2 regions of the Bacillus sp. AK128 genome follow, and region 1 is predicted to be linked to the other one. Evidence: a T-box and tRNA genes for the amino acid it is inferred to sense, from the RefSeq annotation. Region 1 holds a T-box; the other holds one or more tRNA genes.
The links. The T-box of region 1 lies ahead of metG (methionine--tRNA ligase). A T-box ahead of a tRNA ligase gene usually reads a tRNA of that ligase, here a tRNA-Met.
Positions count from the first base shown of each region.

Region 2: it encodes a tRNA-Met, which carries the amino acid that the T-box ahead of metG (methionine--tRNA ligase) is inferred to sense. The anticodon was not compared.

Region 1 covers NZ_CP096379.1:3,151,411-3,157,936, reverse strand. Annotated here, with positions in the region: gene M1D60_RS15820 (class I SAM-dependent methyltransferase) at 1-470, opposite strand, end outside; gene M1D60_RS15815 (ArsR/SmtB family transcription factor) at 694-1,275, shown strand; gene M1D60_RS15810 (MFS transporter) at 1,286-2,638, shown strand; gene M1D60_RS15805 (hypothetical protein) at 2,643-2,906, opposite strand; gene M1D60_RS15800 (hypothetical protein) at 3,085-3,495, opposite strand; T-box leader at 3,628-3,893, shown strand; gene metG (methionine--tRNA ligase) at 4,028-5,656, shown strand; gene recQ (DNA helicase RecQ) at 5,850-6,526, shown strand, end outside.
Region 2 covers NZ_CP096379.1:4,634,054-4,640,579, reverse strand. Annotated here, with positions in the region: gene yabN (bifunctional methyltransferase/pyrophosphohydrolase YabN) at 1-686, shown strand, start outside; gene M1D60_RS23275 (RNA-binding S4 domain-containing protein) at 898-1,173, shown strand; gene yabP (sporulation protein YabP) at 1,245-1,550, shown strand; gene yabQ (spore cortex biosynthesis protein YabQ) at 1,547-2,146, shown strand; gene M1D60_RS23260 (FtsB family cell division protein) at 2,163-2,546, shown strand; gene M1D60_RS23255 (S1 domain-containing RNA-binding protein) at 2,619-3,062, shown strand; tRNA gene M1D60_RS23250 (tRNA-Met) at 3,675-3,748, shown strand; gene spoIIE (stage II sporulation protein E) at 3,973-6,456, shown strand.

The DNA of each region.
Region 1 (6,526 bases):
TAAAAGTCAATAATTTCTGTTGATTCAAGTTGATCCATAGCCGCTAATTCTGTCATTTCAATTAGAAGTAGCTCACCTTTCTCCTTTAGAACCCTTGCATACTCTGTTAAGGATAAGCTTATGTCAGTAAAGGCGGTAACTGATTCTGATAATACATAATCAAACTTGTTATCTTCAAATGGTAGATGTTCAGCTGAACCTTCCTTTATGTGCACGGATTGATCATCTATTGATAGACGAGACTTAGTTTTTTCTATCATGACTGGATGGTGGTCAATCGCATATAGCTGACATGGAAAATGATTAGATATATAAGCAGTCGTTTGTCCAGTTCCACATCCAACCTCTAAGAAATGAGTATGTTGGCTGAGATTAAGTTCCTCTAATACAGCCCTCGACAAAGTTAAACCTCCTGGATGTGCCCCGCCTACTCCCAGAAGGGCAAGTAAATCTGTATATGAATAAGTCATTTCAAAGCTCCTTTGCTTTATATCTCTTAAAAGCATATGCATAAAACTGGTTATTGGTCATAGTTTTACAAGCTTAAGAATTTCAAAAAAAATAAAAGGTAATTTTGTCGAATGGTTTTTACTGTTAAATTATTGTAATTTATTCCAAATGAATATATAATCAAGAAAAATAACTCATTCAAATTTTCTTGAATGATAAATAAAAACTGAATGGAGTTTTAAAATGAAGCAGTTAGACTATTTTGAAGTGAAGAATCTTCAGCAAGCCAAAGTCTTATCTCATGACCTACGAATGAAAATTATTAATATGTTCAAGGATGATCAACCAAGAACAGCTAAACAAATAGCAGACCAACTAGAATTGCCTGCATCAAAGGTTCACTATCATGTTAAAGAACTTGTTAAGTTAGAGTTACTGATTTTAACTGAAACAAAAATAAATGGTGGGATTGTAGAAAAGTATTATCTTCCTGTTGCTAAGGTTATTCGCATAAAGCTCTCAAGAACAGAGGGAGAGGGGATACACGAATTTAGTGAACAAAGTCAGATCATTAACAGTTCCTTACGCGATTTTCGAGTCAGCCTTTTAAATTCAATAGAAAAAGCACAAAAAGATGAGGAATTTTTTAAACCTTTATTCTTTCAGATGAGTCACGCAATGCTAGATGAAGATCGAGATGAATTATATAAGGAATTAAGAGCATTGTCAGAGAAGTGGAATCAACGGATTGATAATAAAAAGTTAGATGATTGCAAAGGTGAAGAATACAATTTACTCTTATCTTTTTATAAGATGACCGAGTAGGAGGATGACGATGATGAAGAAAAGTTTTAATACTTTTTTAGTGATCTGGATTGGGCAGCTTGCTTCGGTAGTCGGTTCAGGATTAACCTCATTTTCATTAGGGGTATGGGTATTTCAAACAACTGGATCGGTTACATTGTTTTCACTCATCATCATGTCAGCTGTGTTGCCAGGGATTATTGCAGCACCTTTCGCTGGCTATATAGTGGATAAATGGAAGCGAAAATATGTGATGATTGCGGCCGATTGTTTAGCGGGCCTAAGTACGTTAGTAATTTTTATCCTATTATCAAGTGGTAATCTGGAAGCATGGCATATTTTTATTGCAGCAGCGATTTCATCCTTCAGTAGTGCCTTTCAATTACCTGCCTATCAGTCAACGATTGCTTTACTCGTCCCTAAAAAGAACCTCGGAAGAGCAAACGGCATGGTTCAAATGGCAGATTCAATTTCTATGATCATTGCCCCATTGGCAGCGGGTTTTTTACTTGGCTTTATAGGGTTAAATGGTGTTATATTAATTGACTTTATTTCATTTTTAATAGCTGTATCTACTTTGATTTTTGTTAAGTTACCTGAACTTACTAAAGACGTGAAAGTAGAGAAAGCCCCATTTATTAAGGAAGCTCTAATGGGATGGTCTTATATAAGAGAAAGACCAGCGCTTATTGGTATGTTATTTTATTTCGCTTTCGCTAATTTTTTATTAGGGTACCTAAATGTTCTACTTCAACCGCTAATATTAACCCTAGGAAGTGAAAAGGCATTAGGGGTAGTAATCTCTATTACGGGTTGTGGAATGTTAGTAGGAAGTGTGCTAATAAGTGTTTGGGGAGGAATGAAAAATCAAATAAAGCAATTTTTATTGTTTGGCTTTTTTAGTGCAATAGGTGTGAGTATAACCGGACTGGTACCATCTATTGCTGTTATCACGGTGGGAATGTTTATCACGATGATCTTATTACCTTTTGGAAATACTGCTAGTCAGACGATATGGCAAAGGAAGGTTCATCCAAATGTACAAGGAAGGGTGTTTGCACTAAGACGAATGATTGCTCTATCCTTATCACCGATTGCTTATATTACGGCAGGTCCAGTTACTGAAAAAGTCTTTAATCCTTTGATGGTTGAGGGTGGATTGTTGGCAACTAGTATAGGTGGTTTTATTGGTGTAGGAGAAGGACGAGGAATTGGATTACTCTTTCTAACATTGGGTATTTTATGGGCAGCACTAAGTATAGGATGTTATTTACATCCAAGGATTAGGAATTTAGAAGTAGAGATACCAGACGCCATTGATGATGAAGCGGGAGTCTTAACTGTAAGTTCAAAGGAACAAACTGTTGTGACTGCTGAAGTATAATAGTCTAGTTGAGGGTAATGGCATTTTCGTTTAGTTTAGCAATAATTGATTGTTCAAGGTCGTTGGAGTAAAGTCCCTTTATATCTAAAAAATCTTCTGTTTTCAGACAGAAGTGTAAATGTTCTTTCACTTCATAATAGTCTTCTTTGTTAATGAAAGAACACTGAAACAGAGAGTGTTCAACTGGATCATTTTCACACAGGTAGACGATAGTGGTGGCATTCTCGTTTTCCGTTTTATCAATTATTTTGTATGGTGAATCTCCCATGTCTTCCACCTCCTTACATGTAAGAATGGCCAGAAGTAATAAGAGAAATACCTTTATAAGGAAAAAAATATTAGGAAGTTGGAATTCTAGGAATCTACCTAGGTGTTCATTAAGTTCGACAAATTTCTTGGGAAATAAGAATAAGGGGGATTATCCCCCTTTTCTTAATATTTGAATGCTATTCAAAATCGACTAAAATCATATCACTATAAAGTTGACCTTTTTCTTTCCAGTTTAACAGTAGCCCTATTTTCTTTGTACTTGCTGGTTCATAATATTGTTGGAAAATAAAATCTTTGTCTTGAGGTAATTCGTTTATGATGACAGAAGTGAACAAAGGAAGTTTCAAGTCAAGAATCGAGCTTTCAAAATAACCATCAATCGATACCTGTTGTTTGACGTGTTCATTATTTAATACTTGAATCCAAAGTGAGTTATTATTAGGGGAATGAGGAGTTTTAATTTCCTTAATTTGGATATTTATATGATCATTATAGTGATGACAAGGAAGAGTGCATGTTTTGGCCGCAATAGAAGAAGCAGGGACCATTAAGAGTATAATAAATACCAAAGAAATAATTCTATACAAGTGTAAAATACCTCCTTTAAGTGAATTAAGTATTAGTTTTTCTAAAATGATGAGAATCTATTAGGAAAAAACAGAAATTTTTATTTGATTCAAAAAAGACTTGATTTTCACTTTGTATTCTGACAGAATATGTTAAAAGCTGTGAAGAGAAAAGTACAATACCATGTTCCTCCCCAGAGAGCTTCGGTTGGTGAAAAGAAGCAGGAACTACTATTGGAAAATGGCCTCTGAGCTGTGCACCGAGTCCTTAGGAGGTAGGCTGCAACGGGAATTGGCATCCGTTACAAATGTCACGGTATCGAGCACATTGCATTGGAGATGCTCCGTACCTGTTGAGACCAAAGGTGTAAACCATTGGTGAAAAAAGGTGGTAACACGGGGATAACCTCGTCCTTTTACAAGTGAACTTGTAAAAGGACGAGGTTTTTTTTATTCCTTTGAATACTTTATCTCATTAACGTAGTGGGGGACAGGCCCCCACTGCGTTAATAGGATAAAGCATTTTATTAAAATGTTAAATGGAGGGGTTAAGATGGCGGTGTTTATAGGAGGGGCCTGGCCCTATGCAAATGGTTCACTTCACTTGGGGCATATTTCGAGTTTACTACCTGGAGATATTTTGGCTAGGTACTTTCGTTTAAAGGGGGAAGAGGTTCTTTATGTTTCAGGAAGTGATTGTAATGGTACGCCCATTGCTATTAGAGCTAGACAGGAGGGGAGAGATCCTCGGTATATTACAGATGTCTATCATCAAGAGTTTGTAGATTGTTTTCATAAGCTTGGATTCACTTATGATTTATTTACAAGGACAGACTCTGTTAGTCATCATAAGGTGGTACAAAATATTTTTAGTAAGTTATTGGAGAAGGGGTTCATCTATAAACAAACGGTAGATCAATCATACTGTAAAGGTTGTGAGCAGTTTCTGCCTGATCGTTATGTGGAAGGTTTATGTCCACACTGCAATGCCGAAGCAAGAGGTGATCAGTGTGATAGCTGTTCCTCTATTTTAGATCCTCTAGAATTGAAAGAACGGTCATGTAAATTATGTGGTTCCCCACCTACTGTAAAAGCAACGGAGCATTTCTACTTTTCTTTATCTAGCTTTCAAAAGAAAATAAAAGACTATGTGAAAGAGGGAGAAGAAGATGAGCGGTGGAGAAGAAATGCAATTACTTTAACAAGGAGATATCTGGAGGAAGGATTACAGGACCGTGCAGTGTCACGAGACTTACCAATTGGTGTTCCTGTCCCAGTGGCAGGGTTTGAAGATAAGAAGATTTACGTATGGATTGAAGCTGTTTCAGGTTACTTATCCGCGTCAATTCAGTGGGCGGAGCTTGAGGGGAAGGACTGGAAGAAATATTGGTTAGAAAACACTAAAGCATATTATGTACATGGCAAGGACAATATTCCATTTCATACTATTATATGGCCAGCTCTTCTTCTAGGTATAGGAGACTTAAAGCTGCCCAGTCATATTATTTCGAATGAATATCTTACGATTGAACGGAAGAAATTTTCTACAAGTAAAAACTATGCAATTTGGGTGCCAGAACTATTAGAAGATTTCCATCCAGATTCAATCAGGTACTATGTAACAATCAATGCACCAGAAAAGAGAGATGCTGATTTTTCTTGGCAAGAATTTGTTCATTCTCATAACGGGGAATTATTAGGGGCTTACGGAAATTTAGTAAATAGAACATTAAAGTTTATAGAAAAATCATTTGATAGAAAGATTCCAACTGGGAAAATAGATCAAACGATTAAGGGTAGGCTAACCGAGCTGTATCATATTACAGGCAGTAAAATAGAAAAAGGTGAAATAAGATCAGCGCTAGAAGGTGTATTTGAATTGATTCGTGAAGGAAATAAATACTTTGATACTCAAAGACCCTGGATTGACTACAATGAAGACTTGGAACAGTGTAACAACACCTTATATACATGTGTTCAACTGATTGCCAACCTATCAATCCTACTTTCCCCGTTTTTACCATTTTCAACAAAACAGATAAGAGACTTTCTTCAAATAAAGAGAATCAGTTGGAAGTATATAGAGGTGGAAGCTTTATCAATTAATAAAACGTCCATTCTATTTGAAAAGATAGATCCTGAAGTGATTCAAACAGAGAGAGCGAAACTTGGTTTAAAATGAGATAGGCTTTAGCACATTAACGCAGTGGGGGTCAGGCCCCCACTGCGTTAATGTAGTAAAGGGTCAAATCGTTCATAAAATTCCTCTATATTCCTAGTGAAGTTTTATGTTAAAAGGTAGTGTGTGTTTGATATAATAGTTGGGTACATTTGTTTAGGAGGGATGCTGTATTTTAAAGGAAGCAGAGGTTTTATTGAAAAAGTATTATGGATATGACTCGTTTCGGCGTGGACAGGCTGAGGTCATAGACAAGGTTTTGTCTGGCAGAAATTCACTTGTGTTGATGCCCACAGGTGGTGGTAAGTCTGTTTGCTATCAAATTCCTGCTTTATTAATGAAAGGTATTACGATTGTTATTTCACCGTTAATTTCTCTAATGAAGGATCAGGTTGATAGTTTAAACCTGATTGATATTCCAGCGACCTATATTAATAGCTCCTTGACTCAAAAAGAGGTGAATGAGCGATTAGCTGCTGCTCAAAATGGAGAATATCAATTAATTTATGTGGCACCCGAACGTTTTGAGTCCCCTCAATTTTGCTCCTTGCTTGAAAAGCTCCATGTTGACATGATTGCGGTTGACGAAGCTCACTGTGTATCCCAATGGGGTCATGATTTCCGTCCAAGCTATCGTACGCTTTCCCAAGTAATCCAAAGTCTTCCTTCGAATCCTATCATTCTAGCATTGACGGCAACTGCAACAAATGAAGTCGTTGATGACATTTGTAAGCTTCTTTTTATCAATCAAGAGAATGTGACAGCAACAGGATTTAAACGGGATAATCTTATTCTTTCGGTCGAAAAGGGCGTCGATAAATTAGCGTTTATTAAGAACTATGTTTCAAAAAATAATGGCAAGCCAGGAATTAT
Region 2 (6,526 bases), 1.5 Mb from region 1:
TAAAGCCATATTTAATTGAGGAAGCCTACGAGGTACTAGAAGCAATTGATGAGGAGGATGATGAACATCTTGTTGAGGAGCTAGGAGATGTTCTACTTCAGGTCATGCTTCATGCACAAATTGGTGAAGACGAAGGATGGTTTTCGATTAATGATGTGATTCGAGGAATTACTGAAAAGATGATAAGAAGGCATCCTCATGTTTTTGATGTGCAAACAGCGGAAAATGCAAAAGATGTCGTCGCATTGTGGGATGATATAAAAAGACAGGAAAAACCAACTCAAGATGCAAACTCCATATTAGCTGAAATCCCAAGTAGTCTACCAGGACTATTAATGGCAGATGCCATTCAAAAGAACGCGGCAAAGGTTGGTTTTGATTGGACCGAGGTTGGCCCGATTTGGGAAAAACTTTATGAAGAAATAGAAGAGTTTAAAGCTGAAATCACCGATGACTCACCAAAGGAAAAGGCCGCGAAGGAATTAGGGGATATTTTATTTGTTATCGTGAACCTGGCTAGATTTTATAAGATTGACCCTGAAATTGCCATCATGCAGACGAATACTAAGTTTAAAAATAGATTTCAATATATGGAGCAAAGAATACATGAACAGGAGCTTCAGTTCGAAAAGCTCACACTTGACGAGTTAGATCTTCTTTGGGAAGAAGCAAAGAAAAAAGAGTAAAGAGAAGGCTGTTATCGTATAGATTGTGTTTTTGTAAAAATCCCAGAAGCCAAATTTTCACCGTAGTTGTAAGGTGTTACTTTAGAAGAAAAGAGTCATCCTTTTCTATCTTTATACACAATTGGTACAAAAAACGAAGGGCACATCTAAACTAGAGGATCAAAAAGCAACAAAGTTTTAGAAAAGAACTAAAGAGAAAGAAGGGGAAACAGTGAGATTAGATAAATTTCTAAAGGTGTCAAGATTAATTAAAAGACGTACGTTAGCGAAAGAAGTCGCTGATCAAGGGAGAATTTCTATTAATGGCATAGAGGCAAAGGCTAGCTCCAATGTAAAGGTAGGCGATACCTTGACCGTTCGCTTTGGCCAAAAATTAGTAACCGTTCAGATCGATTCTATTCAAGAGACAACAAAAAAAGAGCTGGCAACACAGCTGTATACGGTAGTCAAAGAAGAAAAAATTGCAACAGACGATCTTCCTTATTAGAAGGCTTGTTCTAAATTAACAATCTCCTCATATAATGACTATAAAGTCAATGAATAGTGAGGGATGATTCCATGAGCCAATATTATGATATGGGAACGCAGAACAAAACAAATACTCCTGAACACGATGTAGTGATGAGAGGAAGACGCTTATTGGACATTACCGGGGTAAAGCAGGTAGAAAGCTTTGATAATGAAGAGTTTCTGCTAGAAACGGTAATGGGGATTCTAGCAATTCGTGGTCAGGGTCTTCAGATGAAGAACCTTGATGTTGACAAGGGGATTGTATCCATAAAGGGACGAATCTTTGATATTATCTATTTAGATGAGCAACACGCGGAGAAGGCTAAAGGACTCTTTAGCAAGTTATTCCGATGAGTTTAACGGTCCAATTCTATACGATGCTTGCCATGTTTGGCATGGGAAATTGGGTTGGAGCAGCATTAGACACGTATGGTCGCTTTCTTAAGCGGCCTGAACGTGCAAACTGGTTTGTATTTATTAATGATGTGGCCTTTTGGGTTGTTCAAGGGCTTGTTATTTTCTATACCTTATTAGTGGTGAATGAAGGGGAACTTCGATTTTATGTTTTTCTAGCTTTATTATGTGGATTTGCAGCCTATCAAAGCTTGTTCCAATCTTACTATAAAAGACTATTAGAACATTTAATTATGTTTGCCGTTCGAACATATAAATTTTTTGCAAGATTAATAACAGTCTTGCTCATTCAGCCAATTCGCTATATAATCCAGTTGCTAGTTATTTCTTTACTCGGATTATGGAAACTTGTACTCACCATCGGACTGTTCATTTTCAGGTTAATAATAACACCTTTTAAATGGATCGGAATCCTTTGTTGGAAGCTCACTCCTAAACGGGTTAAAATCTTTTTTTATAAAATAGCAGGAATTTTAGAAAAAACAAAGAATTTCAAAGTAATATGGCAAAAATGGTGGAATAAGTTTCGCAGTTAGGAGGATCAAAACGAGCATGGATTCATTTAAGAATGACAAAATTAAGCAAATCCAATCAGACTACTATAAAATTGTTGAGCAACGAGAAAAGCTCGTTTTACATCGTCGTCGAGGAATGGTTAGACGTTTAACTGCATTTAGTGTCATAGTAGGTATTTTAGGTTATATCATGATTTCAACATTTCTTTCACAAGTTGCAGCTTATGAAAATAAACTAGAAGAAAGAGATCAGCTTCAATCCGAGCTTAAAGGAATGGAAAAGCAGCAGACCATGCTGGAGGAAGAAATTGTTAAGTTAAACGATGACGAATATATAGCAAAAATCGCAAGACGTGATTATTTCCTGTCAGAGGATAATGAAATCATCTTCTCAATACCTAATGAAGAGTCGTCTAATTGACACTACAATTTCTGATTATGTATAATAAAAAAAATTTGATTTTCGACTAAACTAAGGAGGAGCAATTTTTTTATGTCAATCGAAGTAGGCAGCAAGTTACAGGGAAAGGTAACAGGAATTACGAAATTTGGAGCATTTATAGAGCTGCCTGGTGGCTCAACAGGGCTAGTTCATATCAGTGAAGTAGCTGATAACTATGTTAAGGACATTAATGAACACTTAAAGGTTGGAGATGAAGTAGAAGTTAAAGTCATTAATGTAGAAAAGGATGGGAAGATTGGCCTTTCTATTAAAAAAGCAAAGGAAAGACCACCTCAAGCAAACTCATCACGCCCATCTAGCTCACAGCGCCCTCGTAATTCAAACCGACAAAGTGGAGGTTATCGTGACCAACGCGAGCAAGAAACGTTCGAACAAAAGATGAATCGCTTTTTAAAGGATAGTGAGGATCGTTTGTCTACCCTTAAGCGTCATACTGAATCGAAACGTGGTGGACGTGGAGCAAAACGCGGATAACATGTTGCTGTCTATCAATATTATATAAAGAAGTTGTTCTAACTATGATAAGGGGGGCCATTCTGGCTCTCTTTTTATTTTGTGGTAGTAGTCAGAGATAGGATTAGTTGAAAACCTCATTACTGCTAAAGATATTATAAGTAAATAAGTAAAAGATTGAGCGTATATTGAAGTTACTGCAATAAGTTAATGAGTTTTAGCCCAGGTTTACTAAATTTGAGGCTAAAGTAGAAGTTCATTTATGCGTGAAACGTAGTTTATCAACGAAATGACTATCTTTATCAACGCAATTTTCAGTTTATCAACGATTTCTAAGGTTTATCACCGAACCCTTTCATTTTATCGACGAAAACCACTGTTTTATCAACGAAATTCCTTATTATTACAGTTGAAGCGGATGCCTTCCGCTTTCTGTATGTCTAGCTGCAGCACCTAGGCCCTCGAGGAACATTTACTTGTCGGGGCAAAACGGGGCACCTCCGCTTTTCCTTATACCAAATATATTCCGACATTATTTATCCATTGGGTTGTTTTCGTTGATTCTCGACAAATCTTTGTTGACAGATTAGGGGTTCGATTGTATTATAGCAATTGTGCTTACAATTTAATTACGGCGGTGTAGCTCAGCTGGCTAGAGCGTACGGTTCATACCCGTGAGGTCGTGGGTTCGACTCCCTCCGCCGCTATCCTAAAAAAACTGTATCTTTTAAAAAAGATACAGTTTTTTTGTTGTCTCTTTTTTTGTTCTTCCCAATTGAAATAGTGCTATTTTATGAAAAATACCCCAAATTCTGTTCTCTTTAAGTGAAAATAGTCGAACGATTCTTTGGGCTTGTCTTGTTCTTTTGACAAAATACTAAAAATTCGTTCGATATAATTACAATCAACTATATTCGCTGGGGGAGATATTATGCACGAAACAGGAAGGAATGTTACCGAGGTAGTCGCACAAGTAACAGTTGTCGATCGAGTGCAAAATTCTTTGTCACATGGAATAAACAGGCTACAAACCACAGTTGAAAGTATATTGTTTCAAAAAGGTTTACTGCTGATAATAATAGGCTTTCTACTTGGAAGAGCATTGATACTAGAGCAAATCATGCCGTTTACTGTTCCTTATTTTGCAGCTGTGTTTACCATGAAAAGGGACAAGTCGATACTTGCGATGATTTCTCTAATTGCGGGAGCTGCTACTATTGGATTTGAAAAAGGTGGGCTTGTCCTACTTACGATTCTACTATTTTTAACTGCCCGGTTAATTATTACTAGATTCAACTCATCGTTAGTCAAGGTTTTACCTTATCTTGTATTTGGATCGGTCATTGCTGGTAATCTTATTTTCACAGCCGTTACAACAGGAGATTTTTCACTCTATCATTTATCAATGGTAGCGGTGGAAGCGGGACTTAGCTTTATCCTCACGATGATTTTCTTACAAAGTGTCCCTTTGATTAGTATGAAAAGACGAAAACAAGCTCTTAAGACAGAAGAGATGATTTCGTTAGTTATATTATTAGCTTCGATCTTAACAGGTACGATAGGGTGGACCTTTTATGATTTATCGATAGAACATATTTTCTCAAGGTATTTAGTGTTAGTTTTTGCATTCTGTGCAGGCGCGACAGTCGGGTCTACTGTTGGGGTGGTAACTGGATTAATTCTGAGTCTTGCGAATGTAGCAAGCTTGTACCAAATGAGTTTACTTGCCTTTTCAGGACTACTCGGTGGTCTTTTAAAAGAAGGAAAAAAGTTTGGGGTTGGAGTTGGGCTATTAATTGGTACATTACTAATTGGTCTATATGGTGCTGATCAAGCCAATCTATTAAACACCGTTTTTGAATCCCTACTAGCTATTTCCTTATTTTTTGCAACGCCTCAATCTCTTATCTCCAAGATTGCAAGGTTTATACCAGGTACAGCAGAACATTCAGCAGAACAACAGCAATATGTAAGGAAAATCAGGGATGTGACAGCCAACCGTGTTGAGCAGTTTTCAAGTGTCTTCCAGGCGCTATCTAGCAGTTTTTCCCAATACGGTATCAATCAGGATGATAAGGATGACGAGCGGGAAATAGACTACTTTTTGAGTAACGTTACGGAAAAAACTTGTCAGACCTGCTTTAAAAAAGACTTTTGTTGGTCAAAAAACTTTAATACAACCTATGAGCATATGCATAAAATTATGCAAGAATCTGAAGATTTAACGCTTAATAGAAATATAAATTACCAAAGAGAATGGGATAAATACTGTGTAAAATCTACTAAAGTGATTGATGCGATTCAGCATGAGTTAACCTTTTACCAAGCGAATCGCAAGTTGAAAAAACAGGTGAAGGACAGTCGACGCTTAGTTGCTGATCAGTTGTTAGGAGTTTCCCAGGTAATGGGGGATTTTGCAAGGGAGATTCAACGTGAGCGAGAGAACCACACGATTCAAGAAGAGCAAATTCTAGATGCTTTAAGAGAGTTTGGGATTGAAATCGGCCATGCAGAAATTTATAGCCTTGAACAAGGGAATGTAGATATTGAAATGAGTATTCCTTATTGCAATGGTAGGGGGGAATGCGAGAAGTTAATTGCCCCTATATTATCTGAAATTATGCAAGAGACCATTGTTGTTAAGCGTGAAGAATGTTCAGCGTATCCTAATGGGAATTGCCATGTGAGTTTTGGATCGGCTAAAACCTATGTTGTGGAAACAGGAATTGCCAATGCTGCAAAAGGAGGCGGCTTTGTTTCAGGTGATAGCTATTCCACCATAGAATTAGGTGCAGGAAAGTATGCAATAGCTATTAGTGATGGAATGGGTAATGGAGAGAGAGCACATTTAGAAAGTAATGAAACACTGTTACTTCTTCAAAAAATACTGAAAAGTGGGATTGAAGAAAAAGTTGCGATTAAGTCGATCAACTCAATCTTAGCATTAAGAACAACGGATGAAATATTTACAACTCTTGATTTAGCGATGATTGATTTGCAAGATGGAAGTTCTAAATTCCTTAAAATTGGGTCGACTCCTAGTTTTGTAAAAAGAGGCGAAAAGGTTATAAAGGTTGAAGGTAGTAATCTGCCAATGGGAATTATTCAAGAGTTCGATGTTGAGGTTGTAAGTGAACAATTAAAGGCGGGTGATTTATTGATCATGATGAGTGATGGCATTTTTGAAGGCCCTAAGCATGTTGAAAATTACGACATGTGGATGAAGAGGAAAATTAATGAGCTTAAAACTGATGATCCTCAAGAGGTAGCAGACATTATCATGGAGGAGGTTATCCGCTCTAGAGGTGGACAGATTGAAGACGATATGACGGTTGTCGTCGCGAAAATGAAAAGGAATCTACCAAGGTGGGCTGCAATACCTTTACACCGAAAAAAAGGTAATGAGTCAGCATAGGTAATTTTATAAACTACTAGTTTTTCGATATAAATTTTCTAATAGAAACGTATAAAATAGAATGCTCTCG